3 regions of the Oikeobacillus pervagus genome follow, and region 3 is predicted to be linked to each of the others. Evidence: riboswitches for the same ligand, from Rfam matches in the RefSeq annotation. Region 3 holds a riboswitch; each other region holds the start of a gene.
The links. A riboswitch is a leader RNA that binds a small molecule or an ion and turns the genes downstream of it on or off. The one in region 3 is predicted to bind cobalamin.
Positions count from the first base shown of each region.

Region 1: another riboswitch for cobalamin. It lies ahead of J2S13_RS03070 (energy-coupling factor ABC transporter permease); the one in region 3 lies ahead of J2S13_RS12365 (acyl-CoA thioesterase).
Region 2: another riboswitch for cobalamin. It lies ahead of J2S13_RS08985 (GNAT family N-acetyltransferase); the one in region 3 lies ahead of J2S13_RS12365 (acyl-CoA thioesterase).

Region 1 is NZ_JAUSUC010000005.1:25,034-32,583, forward strand. Features, by position in the region: gene cobJ (precorrin-3B C(17)-methyltransferase) at 1-709, opposite strand, end outside; gene J2S13_RS03065 ((2Fe-2S) ferredoxin domain-containing protein) at 706-1,098, opposite strand; cobalamin riboswitch at 1,224-1,406, opposite strand; cobalamin riboswitch at 1,569-1,761, shown strand; gene J2S13_RS03070 (energy-coupling factor ABC transporter permease) at 1,935-2,690, shown strand; gene J2S13_RS03075 (energy-coupling factor ABC transporter substrate-binding protein) at 2,694-2,984, shown strand; gene cbiQ (cobalt ECF transporter T component CbiQ) at 2,981-3,757, shown strand; gene J2S13_RS03085 (energy-coupling factor ABC transporter ATP-binding protein) at 3,754-4,593, shown strand; gene J2S13_RS03090 (GntR family transcriptional regulator) at 4,701-5,426, opposite strand; gene J2S13_RS03095 (DNA translocase FtsK) at 5,822-7,550, opposite strand, start outside.
Region 2 is NZ_JAUSUC010000019.1:46,418-53,967, reverse strand. Features, by position in the region: gene J2S13_RS09005 (mechanosensitive ion channel family protein) at 1-784, shown strand, start outside; gene J2S13_RS09000 (DUF951 domain-containing protein) at 800-1,000, shown strand; gene ychF (redox-regulated ATPase YchF) at 1,288-2,388, shown strand; gene J2S13_RS08990 (hypothetical protein) at 2,480-2,668, opposite strand; gene J2S13_RS08985 (GNAT family N-acetyltransferase) at 2,683-3,252, opposite strand; cobalamin riboswitch at 3,421-3,608, opposite strand; gene J2S13_RS08980 (TIGR04104 family putative zinc finger protein) at 4,115-4,414, shown strand; gene J2S13_RS08975 (phosphatase PAP2 family protein) at 4,516-5,037, shown strand; gene rpsF (30S ribosomal protein S6) at 5,183-5,470, shown strand; gene ssb (single-stranded DNA-binding protein) at 5,595-6,101, shown strand; gene rpsR (30S ribosomal protein S18) at 6,141-6,380, shown strand; gene J2S13_RS08955 (methyl-accepting chemotaxis protein) at 6,753-7,550, shown strand, end outside.
Region 3 is NZ_JAUSUC010000035.1:10,153-17,702, reverse strand. Features, by position in the region: gene J2S13_RS12390 (AAA family ATPase) at 1-900, opposite strand, end outside; gene J2S13_RS12385 (threonine/serine exporter family protein) at 1,075-1,512, opposite strand; gene J2S13_RS12380 (threonine/serine exporter family protein) at 1,563-2,318, opposite strand; gene pdxR (MocR-like pyridoxine biosynthesis transcription factor PdxR) at 2,474-3,859, opposite strand; gene J2S13_RS12370 (DMT family transporter) at 3,972-4,910, shown strand; cobalamin riboswitch at 5,264-5,446, shown strand; gene J2S13_RS12365 (acyl-CoA thioesterase) at 5,638-6,111, shown strand; gene J2S13_RS12360 (ribonucleoside-diphosphate reductase subunit alpha) at 6,131-7,550, shown strand, end outside.

The DNA.
Region 1 (7,550 bases), on a different contig from region 3:
CATATAAAAAGGTTGTAGAATTACCGATGACGACGGTTGTTAACATCCCGATTTCATAAGTTAACATCTCTTCTAATGTCGTGATCATAATATGTTCACGGTCCCTGTATGCGCTTTTTACTAATCCTACGGGTGTCTTAGGATCCCGATATTTTAATAGAATCCGTTGTGCTTCCACGATTTGTCTTGTTCTTTTTCCACTTTTCGGATTATATAAAGCGATGACGAAATCGGCTGCTGCTGCAGCTTCAATTCGTTTTTCTATGATACTCCATGGTGTTAAATGATCACTTAAGCTGATTGTACAAGAATCATGCATAACAGGTGCGCCTAAAAGAGAAGCACAGGAGTTAATCGCTGAAATTCCTGGAATCACCTCTACTTTTACACCTTCTGCTTCTTTCCACCCTTTTTCAATTAATACCTCATATACGAGACCAGCCATCCCATAGACACCCGCATCCCCACTAGATATGACCGCCACTTTCTTTCCTTCTTCGGCTAGTTTGACGGCAGCTTGAGCACGGCTGACTTCCTCCGACATTCCTGTACTAATAATTTCTTGGTCTGTAATTAAATCTGTGACGAGCTCTACGTATGTTTTATAACCAATAATGCAATCACTTTCTGCAATAGCTTCTTTTGCACGCTCTGTAAAATGTTTAACACTTCCTGGACCAAATCCTACGATTAATAATTTCCCGGTCACAAAACTTCCTCCTTTTTCGCTTCTTGCTTTTCTTTCTCAATTCCTTTGACGCGATTGTTTTTTAAACTCATTCCCGTTTGCGTCCGCTCATATATAACCTTCGATTTCAATATTTGATTGTTTTCTAGATGGGAGTGCACCAATTCTTTCGCAGAATCAACATCGATCCCTTCGTACCACACAGCATCTGGATACACAATGACAACACAGGCATCTTTACATCTACCATTACACCGAGTCCGGCTTGTATGAATATAGCGGTCTAGTTCTCTTGTTGTAATTTCCTTTCTAATGGCTTGGGTGACTTCCTCTCCTCCCTTTCTCATGCAACTAGAACCGTTACAAATCAGAACATGCTTTTGCATATCTTGTAAATTCCATGTCGTCATTCTTGCCCCTCCCATTTTCAATATAAAAATAATTCCAACAAAAAAACCCCTATCTTCTGGAAGATAAGGATTTGTATGCAAATGAACAATAGCTTTATGCCACACACCTATTCCTCCCACCGAAGAATAAAACGCGACTTAAAGCAGGTCTCCTGGCTTATGCTTCTTCCTCCCTTGTCCCTTCCTAGTCGTTACCTAGTGGTTTTGACAAGCTTGTCCACACTTACAGTAGCGGGGGCTGCATCGGATTTTAACCGATTTCCCTATTATCCAATATCCTAATTGGCACTTTAAATCATCTTATGTAATTGTCGTTTGATATTTTTTATATCACAATATTTATAACTATGTATTCAAAGTTAACAAATTATTCAATAATTGACAAGAAGTTTTTTTAATCTCTCTTTTCTGACATTTTCAAAAAAATTGTAGACAAACTGTCACAAATTCCCTATACTTTAAATTAATTTCATATTTTTTCGAAAATAGGTGCAAATAGGGAACCCCCCTCTATTTGCTTAAAAGGGAAGCTGGTGAAATTCCAGCACGGTTCCCGCCACTGTAATTTGGAGTGTTTTGCAATAGGCCACTTTTGTATTCAATGGGAAGGCGCAATTCACAAAGAAGATAAGTCAGGAGACCTGCCTGTTTTCCACTCTCGATGTACCTACGGGATATAGGGGAAATCGCATGACATGTATTCTTCATGCATTCTTAACCGTAAGTTATGAATGCTTTTTTATTTTCCACAATATTTCATGTGATTTACTTTTCTATATGTATATCTATTTTTCAAGAGAAAGATAGGAGAATATTTTGAGAAGAGGAGAATTTTCATGAGGAAAAGCTTTTTTTGGTTTTGTAGTATTTTAATGTTAGCGTCTTATTTTTGGGTGAATTCTTTTTCGAGCACCCATGCCATGCATATTGCTGAAGGTTTTCTCCCAATCAAATGGGTCATTATTTGGTGGATCGCTTTTCTACCCTTTTTATTCATCGGAATCCTTCAATTAAGGAAATTATTTCGAAATTCCCCTGAAATGAAAATGGTTTTAGGTCTATCCACTGCCTTCGCTTTTGTGTTATCGGCATTGAAAATCCCGTCTGTTACAGGGAGTAGTTCCCATCCAACTGGATTAGGGTTTGGGACGATCTTATTCGGACCTATGATCATGAGTGTCGTTGGATTTGTTGTCCTTTTATTTCAGTCATTGTTACTAGCTCATGGTGGCATTACTACATTAGGGGCGAATGCCTTCTCAATGGCTGTACTTGGACCTTTCGTTGCCTACGGAGTATACAAAGCATCGAAAAAGATGAATGTTCATCATAATGTATCGATCTTTTTAGCAGCTGCCTTAGCAAACCTAGCTACATATGTTGCAACATCGTTTCAATTGGCGCTTGCATTTCCAGACTCTGTAAATGGAATCATAGGTTCTTTTATGAAATTTGCTAGCATTTTTGCTATCACGCAAATTCCTTTGTCCATTGTCGAAGGTTTGCTAACTGTTATGGTATTAAACTTTCTAGCAAAATATAATCGTGAAGAACTATCCACTTTAAATGTGCAAATGAAGGAGGCGAAATAATCTATGAAGAAAAATCTCTTTCTTTTATTTGTTATTTTATTATTTATTATTGTTCCTCTTGCTTATAATACTTCATCAGAGTTTGCGGGAACGGATGGAAAAGCTGTCGATGCAATCGAATCTATTAATCCCAAATATGAACCTTGGTTTTCAAATGTTTGGGAATTACCTGGTGGAGAAGTGGAAAGTTTATTATTTGCCTTACAAGCTGCGCTAGGGGCTGGCTTTATTGGATATTTTTTCGGACTGTCCAAAGGGAAAAAGAATGGAAATAAGAAAGAAACATTAAGATGATTATCGATACAATAGCAAATCAACAAAGACTTTCAACTATACACCCAATTGAGAAATTTATCTTCGCAATTGGGTGTCTACTTACGACTGTCACCCTAAGAGATGTAGGATTATCCTTGCTCATTTTCTTTATCATGAGTATGATCATCATAATCGTTATGGACATACATATTTTGCTTTATTTGAAGCTTTTAAGTCTACCATTATTATTCATTTTAACAAGTATTATTTCAATTCTTTTCACTTTCTCCTTGGAGCCTTATTCAGGGGAAGATCTTATTTGGTCAGGCGAAATAGGACCTATTTTCATTTTTATTTTATTTACCAATTTTGAAGTAGCGATTGAACTATTTCTCATTTCTATAGGTAGTGTGACATGTATTTATTTTTTTATTTTGTCCACACCCGTCCATGAACTACTGTTTGTTTTAAGTAGACTTAGACTTCCGAAAGAATTAATTGATTTGATTTCCATCACATATCGTTTTCTTTTTATGTTAATGGAAACAGCCATTCAAATGTACTATGCACAGTCAACGCGGTTAGGACATCGTTCATTTCGAATTTCTTTACGTTCTTTTTCAATTTTAATCCCAAATCTGTTTATCCAAACATTAAAAAAGAGAACAGAAATGCAACAGGCGATTGACTCAAGAGGTGCCGATGAATTAATTCTTTCGTTTACTTATGAAGGGAAGGTGAATAAAAAACATCTTTTCTTCCTTTTCTTTTTTTTCATCATTCTTTTTAGTGGAAAGGTGTTTTTTGAATGACAGTGCCCATCCTCCAATTGGAGAATCTATCATTTTCCTATCCAGATCGTACAAATGTTTTAAAGAATATTAACCTCTCATTTTCACCAGGGAGGAAAATAGCCGTATTGGGAAATAATGGTGCAGGTAAGTCTACTTTATTTTTGCATCTAAATGGATTATTACGGCCTAAAAATGGGACGGTCTATTTTAAAGGTCAACCTTTAAAATATAAGAAAAAAGAACTGGTTCAACTAAGAAAAAGTGTCGGCCTAGTCTTTCAACAGGCTGATTCACAAATTTTTGCATCGACTGTCAGGGATGATGTGGCATTTGGTCCGAAAAATTTAGGCTTAGCAAAAGAAGAAATCGAACAATATGTGGATGAGGCATTGCGACTAACGGAAATGACCAACTATAGTCGAAGGCCCCCTCATTTATTAAGTATTGGAGAAAAGAAACGTGTAGCCATCGCGGGTGTACTTGCGATGAAGCCAGAAGTCATCGTATTGGATGAGCCCACCGCTGGACTGGACCTCTATTATTCGGACCGTTTATTACATATTCTTTCAAGTATCCATCAGAATGGAACCACTATCATTCTGTCCACCCATGATGTGGACTTTGCCTATGAATGGTCAGATGAAATCATCATCATGAATAATGGAGAAACTCTGTATTCAGGTGATGGTCATGGTGCATTTTCAGACGAAGGAATTTTAAGTAGAAGTCACCTTCATAAACCATGGATTTTGGATATCGTCAACCAATTTGAAGAGATCCCCTCTCACGCTGATTTTCCGAAAAGCCGAGATCAGTTGCTACATTGGCTCTCCCAAAAAATTGGGCGAAAATGAATAGTAGTTGCACAATTCGAACCTTTTAAGCAGAAAAACCCTCACCTATCATCACTTAAGGTGGGGGGATTCACTATCTATTAAGTGTTGGAAAAATGTCTTACCTACTAAAAACGCTTTCTTAATACATGAAAGCTAAATTTATCTGCTTTAAAATAGTTAATCGAATAAAGGATCGGCTCATCTGCTTCATCAAAATGGAGCTGTTTCAAGACAAGAAGAGCTGTTTCTAATTCACATTCAAGAATCGGCGAAATTTTTTCATGATATCCTAATGGTTCAATTTGAGTGACGGCATAGGATATTTTCCGATTGCCAATTTGGTCTAATGTAGAAAACAATGACACATCTTGATAATCATAATGGTCTGGGAAAGCTTTTGCCAGAACTTTATCCACACAATATACAACCGGTTCTCCATTCGCTGTCCGAACCCGTTCAATCATCACAATTTCATCCTCATCTGTACATTGGAATCTTTTCATATCCGACTCCGTTGGTTTTTGCCTAGTGGAAGCTAGAAAGATTGTCCCGGGTGACATCCCAGCTTGAAGAATCATATCTGTCACACTGCTTAATTGTTCAATCCCTGATGTAAACAATGGTTTGACATTGACAAAGGTTCCGACACCATGTTTGCGCGTAATAATATTTTCTTCCTCTAAAATTCTTAAAGCCTCTCTTAATGTCGCTCGACTAACTCCTAACTGTTTCGATAACTCAAATTCGGATGGAAGCTTCTCTTTTTCCTTGTAAATTCCAGCCTCAATAGCCTTTTTCAAATGTTCAATGACTTGAAGATATAAATGTCTATGATCTACTTTTATTGCCATCATTGAAACTATCACCATCCTCCTCAGACATCTGACCTCTAATGTAAACTTTTCTACTACCAAGAAATAAGATAACACTTTTTTCATCATCTGAAAAGCAACATTTACATTCTTGTTATATCATTGCAATATTATTAATTTAACGTTCAATGTAAGCAGTAACTATACTATACCAAATCAAAATAAAAAATGGCTAGATACCTAAAGTCAAAAAAATACGGAAAAATATGGCTTTTCTATAATATTTCTTTTCATAACCGGATTCTCATATTTCATGAAACAGAGAAGTTGATTCCATAACAAATCCGCAATCGCCTGTTCATCGGAGTTAGTTTCCTAAACAATAAAACACTCAGGTGGAGCGTAAGAATCGTTCCCCCCACCTGAGTGTTTTTTTACGAAGTTTGCTCATCTGTAGATTTTGGAATTAATACCTTTCTCGGTTTGCTTCCTTCATATGGACCAACTATCCCTCGCACTTCCATTTCATCGATCAGTCTTGCGGCTCTAGTATAGCCAATTCTAAAACGACGTTGGAGCATAGAAACGGAAGCAGTTTGCATTTCCGCTATTAATTGGACGGCTTCATCATAAAGTTCATCTTCAACATCTGCTGTTGTTTCAGGAAGGTCATCAGGAATCATTTCTTCCTGATATTGAGCCTTTTGTTGGGAAATGACAAATTCGACTACTTCCTCTACTTCATCATCAGAAAGGAATGCTCCTTGTACCCTCACAGGCTTTGAAGCGCCTACTGGGAAAAATAACATGTCCCCTCTTCCAAGTAGTTTTTCGGCTCCTCCCATATCTAGAATCGTACGGGAATCTGTTTGAGAAGAAACCGCAAAGGCAATTCTTGAAGGAATATTCGCTTTAATCACCCCTGTGATGACATCAACAGAAGGTCGCTGAGTGGCGATAATTAAATGAATCCCTGCTGCTCTTGCCATTTGCGCAAGACGGGTAATGGAATCTTCTACGTCGCCCGATGCCACCATCATTAAATCTGCTAATTCATCTACGATTACAACGATATAAGGAAGATATGGTTGCTTTTCGCCCGTTTCATTATTATGGCGATGAATATATTCATTATACCCCTCAATATTTCTTGTGCCTGAATGAGAGAATAGTTCATATCGTCTTTCCATCTCACTTACGACTTTTTGCAAAGCTTGAGAAGCCTTTTTGGGATTCGTTACAACTGGAGCTAATAAATGTGGCACCCCATTATATACATTTAATTCAACCATTTTCGGGTCAATCATCATCATTTTCACTTCATGTGGCTTCGCTCTCATTAAGATACTTGTGATGATGCCATTGATACAAACACTTTTTCCGCTCCCAGTCGCACCGGCTACTAATAAATGTGGCATTTTATTTAATTCGGTAAGGACCGCTTCACCTGTAATATCTCGCCCTAAACCAATTAATAATTTGGAATTGGGTTTATCATTTTGTTTACTTTCCAATACTTCCCGAAGGCTCACGACCGCTACATCTTGATTAGGAACTTCAATCCCAATCGCTGATTTCCCTGGAATAGGTGCTTCCATCCGGATATCTTTCGCTGCGAGTGCTAGAGCAATATCATCACTAAGACTCACGATTTTGCTCACCTTCACACCTACGTCTGGATGAACCTCATATTTTGTAACAGCTGGCCCTAGATGAACTTGTGTAACATTCGCCTTTACACCGAAACTCTGAAATGTTCTTTCCAATTTAGCCGCATTTTCATGAATTAATTGGTATTCTTTACTCTGGTCTGTATGCTTAGGCCGTTTTAATAAGGAGATGGAGGGCAACTGATAATCCTTGTTTTCTACTTCAGCAAAAGACATTGGCGGAGCCTCATCCTCCATCTCCTCGTCAATGGGCAAAGCTAATTGGTCTTCTTCTTCGATCAATTCTATAGGCATTTCGTTTTTTTCCGTAAAGCTTGAAATGATCGGCTCTTTCGTTACGACCTCGGCCGTTTCTTCTTTGCTTTCAGATTCCATTTTTTTAGGTTGTTTTTTGTCTTTATTACTCTTCACCTTATTCTCTTTTTTCTCTTTTCTTTCCGTTTTCCATTCATCCAAATCTTCTTGGAAGGCCATCCACTGACTCCCCACCCAT
Region 2 (7,550 bases), on a different contig from region 3:
AATTGTTGTAAGGATTGGAAGGATTATCCTTCGTAACTTTTTCAGACTCCGGTCTAAATCTCCTTTAACCGTGTCTGAAAGAAGGGAAAATACATTACTGAAATTGCTAGAGAATATTATCTCCTATGTAGTTTATTTTATGGCGATTATCAATATTTTAGAAATACTAACTTTTAACATTAAAGGGTTGCTTGCTGGTGCAGGAGTTGTTGGATTAGCTATTGGTTTTGGAGCTCAAAACTTAGTGCGCGATGTGATTACAGGATTTTTTATTATTTTTGAAGATCAATTCTCGGTTGGGGACTATGTAAGAATTGGGCAATTTGAAGGGACCGTTGAGGAAATTGGGTTGAGAACGACGAAAATTAAAGGAATCAATGGTGAGTTAAATGTATTGCCTAATGGAGGTATTACTGAGGTAACGAACTTTTCTATTCATAATAGCATTGCGATCATCGATGTGAGTATTGCTTATGAATCGGATATTCAAAAAGCTGAAAAAGTAATAGAAGAATTATTGCAAGTTTTGCCGGGCAAATATGAAGAAATCGTTGCCCCTCCACAACTTTTAGGAATACAGAATCTTGCTGCATCTGATATTGTATTAAGAATTACAGCCGAAACTCTACCGACAAACCATTGGTATATTGCCCGAATGATTCGTAAAGAAATCAAATTATGTCTAGACCAGAATGGAATCGAAATCCCATACCCACGACTTGTTACGTACTCAAGGAAAGAACAACAGGAAAAACCTGTGGAAGTAAAACACGGAGGCGAATAAGGGAGGAGAAAGGAAATGGAGCAAAAAAACTTTCAATTACATGATATTGTCGAGATGAAAAAACCCCATCCTTGTGGGGTGAATCGTTGGAAGGTAATCCGTATCGGAATGGATATTCGAATAAAATGTGAAGGTTGTCAGCATAGTGTGATGCTTCCCCGCAAAGATTTTGTTAAGAAAATGAAGAAAGTACTTGAAACAGCGACTGAAGAATAAAGAGATGGTCCTTAAGGTTCATTATACTTTGCCTTAAGGATCAGTCCTCTTTCTTTTTTTCGCCCTTTTCCCAAAGATATTCTTTTGGGAACGCTAGAATCCCTTGTCTTTTTTCCACCATATATCTATAATTGTGAAAGGTTTATATTCAATTTTTCTGAATAAAAGATAAGTATCTTTGCTTGAATGATGCCTTTCCTGTTTTGTGAAAGTCTAAGTCTTTCCAGAATTTTAAAGGATGGTTTGTGTGTATAGACAATTATTTATGAATAGAGGAGTGACGAAGTATGGCGTTAACAGCCGGAATTGTTGGCTTACCGAACGTAGGAAAATCAACATTATTTAATGCCATTACAAAAGCGGGGGCAGAATCTGCCAACTATCCCTTTTGTACCATTGATCCTAATGTTGGGATTGTAGAAGTACCAGACGAACGGTTAAATAAATTAACAGAGTTAGTACAACCAAAGAAAACGGTTCCGACCGCTTTTGAATTTACAGATATCGCTGGAATTGTAAAAGGGGCTAGTAAAGGGGAAGGCTTAGGGAACAAATTTTTATCTCATATTCGCCAAGTGGATGCGATCTGTCATGTCGTCCGCTGCTTTGCGGATGAAAATATCACCCATGTTTCAGGAAAGGTAGACCCTATTTCTGATATCGAAACGATTAACTTAGAATTAATACTGGCCGATTTAGAAACAGTGGATAAAAGAGTTGGCCGTGTAGAAAAAATGGCGAAACAAAAAGATAAAGATGCGATGATCGAACATGAAATCCTTGTGAAATTAAAGGAGGCATTTGAATCAGAATTGCCAGCTCGAACTGTCGAATTCACAGAAGAGCAAATGAAAGTTGTGAAAGGGTTACATCTACTTACAATTAAGCCAGTACTTTATGTGGCAAACGTTGGAGAGGACGATGTTGTCGATCCTTCAGAAAATCCTTATGTACAACAAGTTCGCGAATTTGCCGATAAGGACCATGCTGAAGTCATCGTCGTTTGTGCTAAAATTGAATCTGAAATTGCTGAATTAGATGACGAAGAAAAGGCAATGTTTTTACAAGAATTAGGAATTGAAGAATCTGGACTTGACCAATTAATTCGTGCAACATACAGCTTACTTGGGCTAGCTACATACTTTACTGCAGGTGTTCAAGAAGTACGTGCTTGGACATTCCGAAAAGGGATGAAAGCACCAGAATGTGCGGGAATTATTCATACCGATTTTGAACGTGGATTTATTCGTGCCGAGACTGTTTCCTATGAGGATTTATTAAATGCAGGTTCAATGGGAGCGGCTAGAGAAGCAGGAAAGGTCCGACTTGAGGGGAAAGAATATTTTGTTCAGGACGGGGATGTTATCCATTTCCGTTTTAATGTGTAAAAGAATAAGAAAAACGGAGTGTTGAGAAATACAACGCTCCGTTTTTCTATTCCGTTTTTACATCGTTCAAAATATAAAGGAAACCTTCGAATTATCGGCCCAATATAACCGTTTGTAATGCTTTATCTAAATAGAGTTGCTGCTCTTTTTTGTTTTCTTCAAGTTCGGAGATAGCTGCTTTTAACTCCATATATTTTTCTATGACCTTTTCCTTGGAAGAATAAATGACGAAAACAGCACCTAGACTATTAATATAATGATTGATCTTCTTTTCTTGCATGATTCTCTCTCCTTTTACTTATTATATTTTGCTAGACGGATAAATTGCGAAACTTGTTCGCTTGTTATAGCCTTTCCTATTCTTGCCATGAGAAAATTGACTTCAGAAGCCTTAATATCAGGGTCATTTGTTTTGTATTCTACAAATCGAGCAGACTCAAGCACCTTTCTTAACATATTTCTGTACAAATAAGGATCGCCATTGGTGAGTTTTAAATCCCAATGCCAGCAATATTCTAGAGAAATAATAATATAATGTTCCAACTCCTGTTGGGTGAAGATAGAATGCAATAATTTTTTGGCAATGCTTCGGTTTCGAAAAGTGGGAGCCACTTCAATGACCCCTAGTACTTTCAGAAAATCTAATTTAATCCATCTCTCCTCTTCCTCTGGTGAAAGTATGATTGTATAACCAATGATTTGCGAATCCACGATAGCTAAAGCCATAAATGCCTGTTCCGTCTCCATTACTTGTGTTAATGTTTGCTGTTGATGATGTGCTTCTCGAAATCTATTTAAATCTGGATGGAAATGGTTATATTTTAAGTGTCGGAATACTTCCTCTGGATCAGAAACAATCTTCACTTCCCCCACCCCTTCTCTTTTATGAGAAATTGAACGATAAAAAAAGAGCATTCGGACCAAGGGCCGAATGCTCAGAATAGTTTCTTTCAAACATCATCGTATAGAAAAAAGAATAGACTTCTTCTATATGAATTCTTCACAGACACCTCCCTATTACCCGTAGGAATTATTGCGCTTATTAAACAGGCAGGTCTCCTGACTTAACTTCATCGTTTCCAGCGTCTTCCCATTTCATTTTGAAACAGTGACAAATAGCAGGTCGCTCAGAATTACAGTGGCGGGAACCGTGTCGGATTTACACCGAACTTCCCTTTTAAGCTATAGTAAAATATAGCACCTGTTTAAAAAAGGAATATTCACTTGTTGTTTAGAAAACTTTAAAATATAGAACTGTGGATCACCCTTTAAAAATGTTGACCACGGCAAGCCTCAAGCGCCTGTCGTCTAGCGAATTTTTCCGTTTACTCCCTCTGATAAGTCAACATCAGCTCAAGAAGGACCTTGCTCTCGTTTCTTTTATTTCAGTCGAAACTTGAGAAATCCGTACGGCGATGATCGAGGCGCTTCCGCTTTTGTACATCTAGCTCCAGCGCCTATCGTCTAGCGAATGTCTCCGTTTTCTCCCTACGATAAGTCAACATCGGCTCGTGGACTTCCTCGCCGTGTTTCCTTTATCTCAGTCGAAATCTGCAACATTCGTACGCCGATAACCAAGGCGCTTCCGCTTTAGTTAAGTATAATTCAGTCTTCCTTTTGTGTCTATTTTTATTTTCTGAATTTTTAATTTAAATTCCTTTATGTTTCTGTTTTGTGAAACCTTTTAGTTTATTGAATCGTATTCTCTAAAAAGGGGGAAATGGTTATGCCTATTTGCCAAAATTGTCAAAGTAAATGGAAGTGGAAAGAAACTCTTTTGAAATCATTTTCTTTTTCCTATGGATGGACGTGTCCTTACTGTCAGCATATACAATACGTGTCAGCTAAATCGAGAAAAAAAGCGTCGGTTTTTACGACTTTGCCCATTCTTCTTTGGTTTCCATTGACCATCTTTCATGTCCCTATTTCAGTTATTCTAGTGATAGAGTTGATCGCCTATGTGATGGTTCTTTTGTTAGTACCAAGATTGTACCAATTACGGAATAAAGAAGAACCACTTTGGTGAAAATAATCAAGAGAATTACAGAAAATTTACAAAATCCTTCGTATAAACTAATAATGATCTTTTACACTAAAAGAAAATGAAGTTTAGAGGGGGTTTTTCAAGTGGAAAGGGCAAAATCATGGTTTATCAAACAAGATCAAGCCTATTTTTACTTTCTTAATCGCCGCTCGAAATTATGCGTGTCTTTTTTTAAACATATTACCCATCTTGGGGGAGCGATGTTTACAATTGGATTGCAACTTATATTATTAATGTCAAGTAATCAAACATTGAGAAAGGTTGCATTGCTTGCTTTAGTATCGTTAGTTGTCAGTCATGTAGTAGCTGTTTTAATTAAAAAGACTTTTCAAAGAATCCGTCCGTATTTAGCCTTGCCTAATGCAATGGTACATGGTCATTTATTCAAGGACTACTCTTTTCCATCCGGCCACACGACAGCTGTTTTTTCCATAGTTATTTCTTATCTTGTTGTCTATCCATCCCTTTTACCTTACTTACTGCCAGCTGCCCTTCTTGTAGCCGTTTCTAGAATTGTGTTAGGTGTTCACTATCCCTCAGATGTTCTTGTTGGCGCATTATTAGGAACATTTACAGCGATTACTTTTTCTACCTTTATGTTTTAAGTCTATTGAAATCTATTTTTGGGGATGACTCATTGCTTTTAAGATACCATTATGGTATAATTTCTTCCTGTGAGTAATGAAAACATTGCTCCTTGCTCTTTTTAAAAGGAAAGAGCCGTATAGTCCATAAGGAGGTGAAAGAAAGATGAAAAAGTACGAATTAATGTACATCATCCGCCCAAATGTAGATGAAGATACTAAAAAAGCAGTTGTTGAGCGTTTTGATAATGTCTTAACTTCTAACGGTGCGGAACTCATCGATTCTAAAGACTGGGGTAAACGTCGTCTTGCATACGAAATTAACGATTTCCGTGAAGGCTTCTATCAATTAGTTCATGTTCAATCTAAACCAGAAGCTGTTCAAGAATTCGATCGTTTAGCAAAGATTAGTGACGATATTATCCGCCACATTGTCGTTAAAGAAGAAGAATAATTCATTTGAAATGTTTAGTAAAATAGCTTCTACTTTTTGAAAAGTAGTCGTTCAATCATACAAACAAATTCTTCGATTAATGTTTCACGTGGAACGTTAATTAAGAAGGAAGGGGTTGATTCTGATGATGAACCGAGTTGTTTTAGTCGGTCGTTTAACAAAAGACCCTGAACTTCGTTACACACCGAATGGCATTGCTGTTGCTTCTTTTACTCTTGCTTGTAATCGTAATTATACGAATCAACAAGGTGAGAGAGAAGCGGATTTCATTAATTGTGTTGTTTGGCGCAGACCTGCGGAAAACGTTGCAAACTTTTTGAAAAAAGGCAGCCTTGCTGGTGTCGATGGCCGCATTCAAACGCGGAATTACGAAGGACAAGATGGTAGACGTGTATACGTTACAGAGGTCTTGGCTGAAAGTGTACAGTTTTTAGAACCACGTAATGCTTCGGCAGGAAATAGCCGACGCGATGACAGTGGGATGTTTGGCGGTAGCCAAAGACATCAAGACAATCCTTTTAGTCAGAATCAACAAGATCGAAACAATAATGGTTTCACACGTATAGATGAAGATCCATTTGCAAATGACGGTCAACAGATCGATATTTCAGATGATGATCTCCCATTTTGATGATAAGTTTTAAATAACAAGTAAAGGAGGGAATTGAACATGGCAGGTGGACGCAGAGGTGGACGTAAACGTCGGAAAGTGTGTTATTTCACATCTAACCACATCACTCATATTGATTATAAAGATGTAGACTTACTTAAAAAGTTTATTTCTGAACGCGGAAAAATTCTTCCACGTCGTGTAACAGGAACAAGCGCTAAATACCAACGTCGTTTGACTTTAGCAATCAAACGCGCTCGTACAATGGCTCTTCTTCCATATGTTGCAGAAGAAAAATAATATAAAAAAGACAGTGGGGATCTTTGCCTTGCTGTCTTTCTTTCGTTTTCCTAGAAAATTATAAAATTTAGAACTGTGGATATCCTCCTTTGAAAGGGGTTGTCCACGTCTAGCGGATTTCTCCGTTTTCTCCCTCCGATAAGTCCACATCAGCTCGTGAAAGGCCACGCTTTCGTTTCCTTTATCTCAGTCAAAGACTACAAAATACGTACGCCGATGGACAGGCGCTTCCGCTTTTGTTCTTTTCGAGTCCTTTTGTGTGCTTACCCACTTCCCTCACTCCAACTTTAATAAAATCTTTACATTGCGATAACCTAATCTATACATCTTAAGTCTTATACTAAAAGTAGTATATATAAGGTTGTGATGTTCTTGAGATCAATCAAATTCAAACTAATTATTCCTATAACTATTTTGTTAATGGTTTCATTTGGAATCATTATTTTTTTTACGAATTGGAAAATGGAAAAAATAATGGAAACGGATGTAATGGAACAAATAGATGGAATTGTTAAAGAAGCGAACCATTCCACTCAAGTGTTTTTAGAAAAGCACGAAACTAGTCTACTTATGTTATCTGAGAGTGATGAATTAATTCAATTTGCACGAGGGGTTCAGGATAAGGTCGATCATGAGGAATTAAGTTTACTTGATCGAAGTGTTCAAAAAAGCTTTAATCGTTATACGAAGCATTATAAAGATGTTGCGTCTGTCTACTTTGTTTCCCCTACTAATAGATTAAAAGCTGCTCCTGTTTCTCAGTTTCCTTCTGATTATCATTTCACTGAGCAAAAATGGTATAAGGAAGCAAAGAAACAATCGAAAACGGCTGTTTGGAGTGAACCATACATTCATAAAGCAACGAAGACCTCCGTCATTACCATTTCAAAAGCTGTGTATAGCGGGGAGCAATTTCTAGGAGTGATCGCGGCCGATATTAATTTAACTAGTTTAACGAACTGGATGAATGATTTGAATATCGGGTATCATGGATTTCCGATATTAATCTCGAAAACAGGAGTGGCAATTGTTCATGATGAGAAACAAGGAAAAAATATAAAAAATCTCCCATACATTATGGAACTATTTCAACACTCTAATAAATCCGGAATCATTCAATTTGACCAATATAATGAAAGCAATAAACTTGTTTTTGACACAGTGAAAAAT
Region 3 (7,550 bases):
AGCGGCGCCATCCAGTGTATTCAAAAAGACAGATCGAGTCTCCTCTGGCATGGAATCAATATCTTCTATTACTAGAATCATAGGTGCCATTTTTGTAACTGTTGAGAATACTTCCTTAATGGAGTAACTCGTTGTGTATTCTGTAATTTGCCAATAAACAACAGGGGCATCAACGCTTCCTGCAATTGATTTTACAAGGGTTGTCTTTCCATTACCAGGTGCTCCATAAAGAAGAATTCCTCTTTTATATGGAATTTGATATTTTTTAAAAAATTCCCCGCTATGGAGAAAAAATTCATCAAATGAACGAAAGATTTCTGTCTTCATCTCCTCATCTAACAGAACATCTTCACGCTTTACTTGATTTGTAATGCGCTCTTTAACCCGCTCAATTCCCTCATCCGTATCAACAAAAATATTAATAAATCCTTGCATATACTTTTTTTGCTTTTCATAAATGTATTGAGAGAATTCTAGTAAACTTTGATCATCTTTCGCAAAAATAAAATCTTCCTCATAGTCTTCGTGATTCTGATAAATCGGCAACTTGGCCAATGCTACGTTAAAATCTTGAAAAAGAAAAACATTATTATTTATAGAAGGTTTAACGATGAACTGATTCTCGTTATTGAATGATGTATATCCAATAGTGGCAATCTCCATACAATCAAAGACATGAGCCATAATCTTTACCTTCTCTGATTGATGTTGAACCATTTGATTTACAATGTCCCATATTTCTTCCATATTATCTTCAGCTCGATACATTTGATAAGATGTATGGGTCTCTTTTATTAGTGCGTCTTTTATAGCTTGTAAAGAAATGGCGAAATCATAATAATGTGGCATCGTTTCATGGGTTATTCGATCAAATTGTATAAGTGTTGGAACTTTAGGCATAGTGGCATCCTTTCTCTTTTTGAATTTTCTTCCATTGTATAATAATTAGATGCAATATACTAATATAATGTTAGGGGGTCTTCCTCCTGTTCTAAAGTTCAGAAATACTTCCCGAAAAATGGGACTAACGTTTAATTCTTCATCATGTTAGTTTTTTTTAGGGGTGGTTGTGCTTTAACGCTTAACCCCTTTAAGCACAAGTTGAACCATGACTTCTGCGAAAACGAGTCCCATTGCAATTGCGCCAGAAATCATAAAAGCTTTCGTTGCTAATGGAATGGCCGCCATATAATCATTTCCAGCCACGTGTCGCATCGCATCATACGATAATCCTCCAGGAACGAGCGGGATAATTCCAGCCACACTGAAAATAATAATCGGCATTTTATATCTTTTTGCCATAACATGCCCAATTAAAGCAACAAAAAAGGCCCCGACGAATGATGCTTGAACGGTATCGACCCCTGAATCCGCAAGTACAATATACGAAATCCATCCGATCATCCCGACAAATCCACATTGTATTAAGGAGTGCCGAGGAGCGTTAAAAATAATCCCAAATCCAGCCGAAGCGATAAAACTAAGGGAGAGTTGTTCGATTATATAATTCATGCGCTTCGTTCCTTTCTTTGAAAAGATATCCTAATCATCTTTCTATTTTTCTAAAATGAGAAGACAACGGCTACACCGGCCCCAATAGCGAAGGCTGTTAAAAAAGCCTCGGCTCCCTTAGAAAGGCCAGAAACAAAATGCCCTGCCATTAAGTCACGGACAGCATTTGTAATCAGTAAACCTGGAACAAGTGGCATAACAGATCCAATGATAATTTTATCAAGTTGCTCTCCTAAGCCAAGACTAACGAGCAAAACAGATAGCAATCCAATCACAAAGGATGAACTAAATTCAGCGAAAAATTTTACCTTTGTAAAATGGTGGATCAGTAGCAAACTAGAAAATCCGATTCCTCCGACAAAAAAGGCAGGAAGAAAGTCTCCCCAAATCCCTTTAAACATAATTAAAAAGCAGCCACTAGCAACTGCTGCTGCAATGATTTGAATCCAAACGGGAAAGGCTAAGTTTGCTTTTTCTAATTCCTTTAATGCTGCACTAGCTTCCGATAAACTAATATCCCCACTTGAAATTTTTCGAGAAATGCTGTTCACACGGGCGACTTTCTCCAGGTCGGTTGACCGCTCATTAATTCTCACAAGCCTAGTTGGATTTACACCATCCATTGAAAAAATAATACCGGTTGGCGTTACAAAACTATGGGTCTGAGAAATCCCATAAGCGGCCGCCATCCTAGTCATCGTATCTTCCGCTCGGTATGTTTCAGCCCCACTTTGCATCATAATCCGACCTGCTAGTAAACAGATATCAATAACCGATTGAATATCTACTTCTTGGTCTTTATCCATTCCTTTTCACCTCATTCTTACACCGAACAATTAATGATAATGGATTTATGTTATAGTATCTTTAATTTTTCTGCAATGAAAATTGAACAAACCAATTAACTGAATATGAATTTGAACTGTGGACCGGCTTGGTAGTACATCTATATTATGTGTTTTCAACGTTTAAACCAAGCTTTAGCCAGCAATTGGACTGCTTCTCGTATTTCATCTTCAGATAAGAGGGCAAAACCGAGTAAAACTGTTTGATTATCAGACTTCCCATATGTGGAAACCGGATAAACTTTAACCCCTAATTGGGCTGCTGTGCAAATTAGTTCATTTTCTGTCATGCCATTATTTGCACGTACTAACACATGCAATCCGGAATCCTGGCCAATGATTTCAATATAGGGGGGGAAATAAGTAGACATGTAAGAAAAGAGCAGATCTCTTTTCTTATTATAAATGACTCGCATCCTGTGAATATGTTTTTCAAAATGTCCTTCTTGCAAAAATCTTTTCAAAATTTCTTGGTCGATACGTGATACCGTTTGTGCATGGAAAAAATCTTTTTGAAACCGTTGTATAAGTGGTTTAGGCAAGACCATATAACTTATCCGTAACGATGGAAGAAATGATTTGGAGAATGTGCTCATATAGATGACTTTATGATTGGAATCCAATCCCTGTAATGCAGGAATGGGCTTTCCTGAATAACGGAATTCGCTATCGTAATCATCTTCAATAATATAGCGGTTGTCTCCTTTTTCAGCCCAATGTAATAACTGCATTCTTCTTGAAATCGGCATGATCATCCCGCAAGGAAATTGGTGGGAAGGTGTAACAAAGACAACATTAGCCTTGCTCTTTTCTAATTCAGATAAGATGATTCCATCTCGATCAAGAGGGATTAATTTCGTGTTTTCCACCCCTTTTTCGAAAATCATTAGCTTTCGATGATATCCAGGGTCTTCAACGGCCCATGTACTATTTTTGAGCAGGAGGACAAGTTGTTTTATTAAGTAGGGAGTACCAGCCCCAAGCACAATTTGACTAGGGGAACATCGAACACCACGGGACTCATAAATATACAAAGCAATGGCCTCTCGAAGATCATATTCCCCTTGTGGATGCCCAAGTAAAAGCAATGACTCGCGTTCGGAACGCCATATGTCACTGGCTAATTTACGATAAGTGGTATATGGGAAAGAACGCGGATCCACTCCCGAATGGGTGAAATCAAACGTAAACTTTTTATCCTCTCTTTTTTCTTCAATTGGCTCAAACGACTTTTTGGGGTTAAAAATCGGTTGTTCCATTTCACATACATAGAAGCCCTTGCGAGGAATGGCTTTGATATATCCTTCCGCGACAAGCTGATCGTATGCTGCTTCAATCGTGTTTTGGCTAATTTGTAAATGATGAGCTAATTTCCTTTTAGAAGGAAGCTTCGTATGGTGAGATAAATTCCCCGTTTTGATTTCATGTTTGATCTCCTCATACAACTGTACATATAGTGGTTTTTTTAAATTAGCATCAAGCTTTGGAGTGAATTGAAACATGTTATCTGACCCCTTTTGTTTATATAAAACTGATCCTTCATATAGTATCAGAAATTCCCTATAATACCTATGTCATTGATTGCTAAATAATGAGTGCAGGGAGGGGCATAGCATGAAAACATCACGTCAACTTGGTCTTGTAATGATTATAACAGGTGCTACATTTTGGGGATTATCTGGTCCTATGATTCAGTGGTTTTTTCAACAGACGAACATGTCATCTAGCGATTTTTTAGTTATTCGGCTGTTACTGGCGGGAATCACGATGTTGGGGTATTTGGCATTTGTAAAAAAACAAAATATATTGGCTATTTGGAAGCATAAATCCCATTCCATCCAACTGGTGCTCTTCTCCATTATCGGTATGTTGGGTGCTCAGTATACTTTTATAGAAGCACTACAATATAGCAATGCGGTAACGGCGACATTATTCCAGTTTCTTGGACCTGTTCTCATTACGATTTATGTTTCAGTACAGGGGAGAAGTTTTCCTTCTAGGAGACAATTTTTAGCCGTCGTGGCCGCTATAGCAGGTACGTATTTTCTTATTACAAATGGTTCGATAGAAAGCATCGTTTTATCGAAACAGGCCATCCTGTTTGGAATATTAACGGCTGTTGGTTTTGCCTTTTATACGATCCAGCCAGCACCACTAATTAAAAAATGGGGAACACTTATAATCGTAGGTTGGGGAATGCTACTAGGAGGCATCGTTTTACTTATATTTAATCATTCCCTCACACCACAATATTTTACTGATACGTTAACCATGTCGACCTTTGCCATGTTACTAGTCATTATCGCAAGTGGAACCCTATCATTTGTTCTATATATAGGAAGTCTAAAGTATTTGACCGCAACCGAAACAGGCATTCTATCCAGTATCGAACCATTCGTAGCGGCCATCGTCTCCGTGATTTGGTTAAAGGAAGTGTTCGGAGCATACCAGCTATTAGGAGGACTGTTTATTATCATAGCCGTCATCTTCCTGACGACTCCTGATAAAAAACTAAAACGCAGAATCGCTATGGAACAGTCATCAGAAGGTTGATAATAGGGAAAAACGTCATCTAGTAGATTAGGGAAGCACATAGTGTTGGAGATTCCTAAAAGAAGTGCAAAAAGATACGGGAAATGAGCATATATGCTTGGAAATAATCAAAAAATCAGAGTACAAGCGCAAATCTAGCAAGGAGTAGTGCAAAAGTCTATGGGAAATGATCAAATTCCCGGGGGAAATATGCAATGGCAAACTAGCGTAGAAACTGAAAAATGAATGGACGATATGAGCTTCATTCTCCGCAATTTTTATAAAATCCTTGTAAAAAGAGAGAGATTCCTTTATAGTTAACATTTGATGATGCAATATTTTGTGTTTATAGAAAATAACACTACTATATATAGTGAATAACCGATAAATACGGTGTCTATTTTTAGACTGAAAAGGGAATCTGGTGAAAATCCAGAGCTGTCCCCGCAACTGTAAGTGCAAACGAAATAAGAACAACCACTGTCATTCTTTGATGGGAAGGTCTTAGAGTAGGAGGAAGCACAAGTCAGGAGACCTGCCGTATTTATAGCGTATGTTCTTCTTCGGGAGTTGGGGAGAAATAACGATGGTAGTCTTGTAGACAAGTTCAATGTCTATTTATTTATCAACGTTAAAAAACCCATTCTTGGAATGGGTTTTTTTATATATATAAAACAAATAGATTGGACGATCGTTCCCTTTCTCGAATCCCAATATGAGTAGTGGAAAAATGGAAGTGGGGATGAGAATGAAAACTGAAATTTCGTCGAATATATCTAGAACGTATCAATCAAAGCTCGTTTTACCGCCGCATACAAATCATATGGGAACAATTTTTGGCGGGACGGTCCTTTCCTATATTGATGAAATAGCAGCGATATGTGCGATGAAACATTCTAAAAAAGTGGTTGTAACAGCTTCTATCGATCAAGTTGACTTTGTGTCTTCTGCAAAGGTTGGGGATATTTTGATATTGGAAGCAGTAGTTGTTTCGACTGGTCGAACGTCAATGGAGGTATTTGTAAAAGTCGAGAGTGAGCATTTAACAACTGGGGAAAGGTTACTAACGACGACTTCGATGCTCACAATGGTAGCCGTTGATGAAAACGGTGTTCCATCTCCGGTACCAAAAGTCATTCCTGAGACAGATAAAGAAAAGGAATTATTTCATGCAGCACAAGAGAGGAAAAAGGAACGAGATAAGAATCATACCGCAGATTGAATGGTAGGAGGAAAATAAAATGACCGATATGACTAAACATACATCAATTGAAGAAATGATAGAAAAAGTAGAGTATTTAATAGCTGAGATGGCTGCTAAATTCCCACATATTCCCCTGGAGGATTTTAGAGAAAAGGTATTAATCTCTTTAAGATCAAGGGAAATTTCATTAGAGGATGATGTCTATAATATTTTAATTTTATCAGCTGTTGAAAGAATTAGTATGAATGAACCTGATTGGACCTATATTGCTTCGTCTGTTTTTATTCGTAGGCTCTATCGACAGGTAGCAAGGGCTAGAGGTTATGATGAAGAAGAAAAATATGGTTCTTTTTATCAATTGATTTCTACACTAACAAAGTTGGGGATTTATAGTGAAAGTTTATTAGAAAAGTATTCATTACAGGAAATATCCTATTTACAATCAGTTCTAAATCCAGATAAAGATCAGCTATTTTCTTATATCGGGATTGTAACGTTAGCCGATCGTTATTTGGCCAAAACGCATGATGGTCAATTATACGAATTGCCACAAGAGCGTTTTATGGTGATAGCAATGACTTTAATGAAAAATGAACCAAAAGAACAGAGATTAACTTTAGTTGAGGAGGCTTATTGGGCCTTATCCAATTTATATATGACCGTGGCCACCCCTACTTTAGCAAATGCCGGAAAAGGTTATGGGCAATTATCTAGTTGCTTTATCGATACGGTGGAAGATGATTTACGTAGTATTTACGATTCGAATACGGATATTTCGACATTAAGTAAAAATGGTGGAGGAATCGGTGTCTATTTGGGGAAAATCCGCAGTAGAGGCAGTGATATTAAAGGGTTTAAAGGAGTGAGTTCAGGGGTTATTCCTTGGATGAAACAATTGAATAACACAGCTGTTTCCGTTGATCAATTGGGGCAAAGACAAGGGGCAATTGCTGTTTATTTAGATGTTTGGCATAAGGATATTTTCGCCTTTTTAGATACGAGACTTAACAATGGGGATGAGCGGCAGCGTACACATGATTTATTCACAGGTGTATGTATTCCTGACCTTTTCATGAAGCATGTTGAACAGCGGGAAGATTGGTATTTATTCGATCCTCATGAAGTTAGAAGGGTATTAGGATATTCATTAGAAGATTTTTATGATGAGGAGGAAAATGGTGAGTTTACACAAAGATATTGGAAGTGTGTTCATCATCCCCTATTATCAAAAAAACGAGTTCCAGCCATTGAAATTTTTAAATCTATCATGATTTCCCAATTGGAAACAGGGACACCTTATATGTTTTATCGAGACACAGTGAATCGTGAAAACCCAAATAAACATAAAGGAATCATATACTGCAGTAACTTATGTACAGAAATTACCCAAAATATGAGTCCAACCGTCATGGAAGAAGAAAAAGTTGTAGATGGAAAGATTGTAACCTATAAAATAC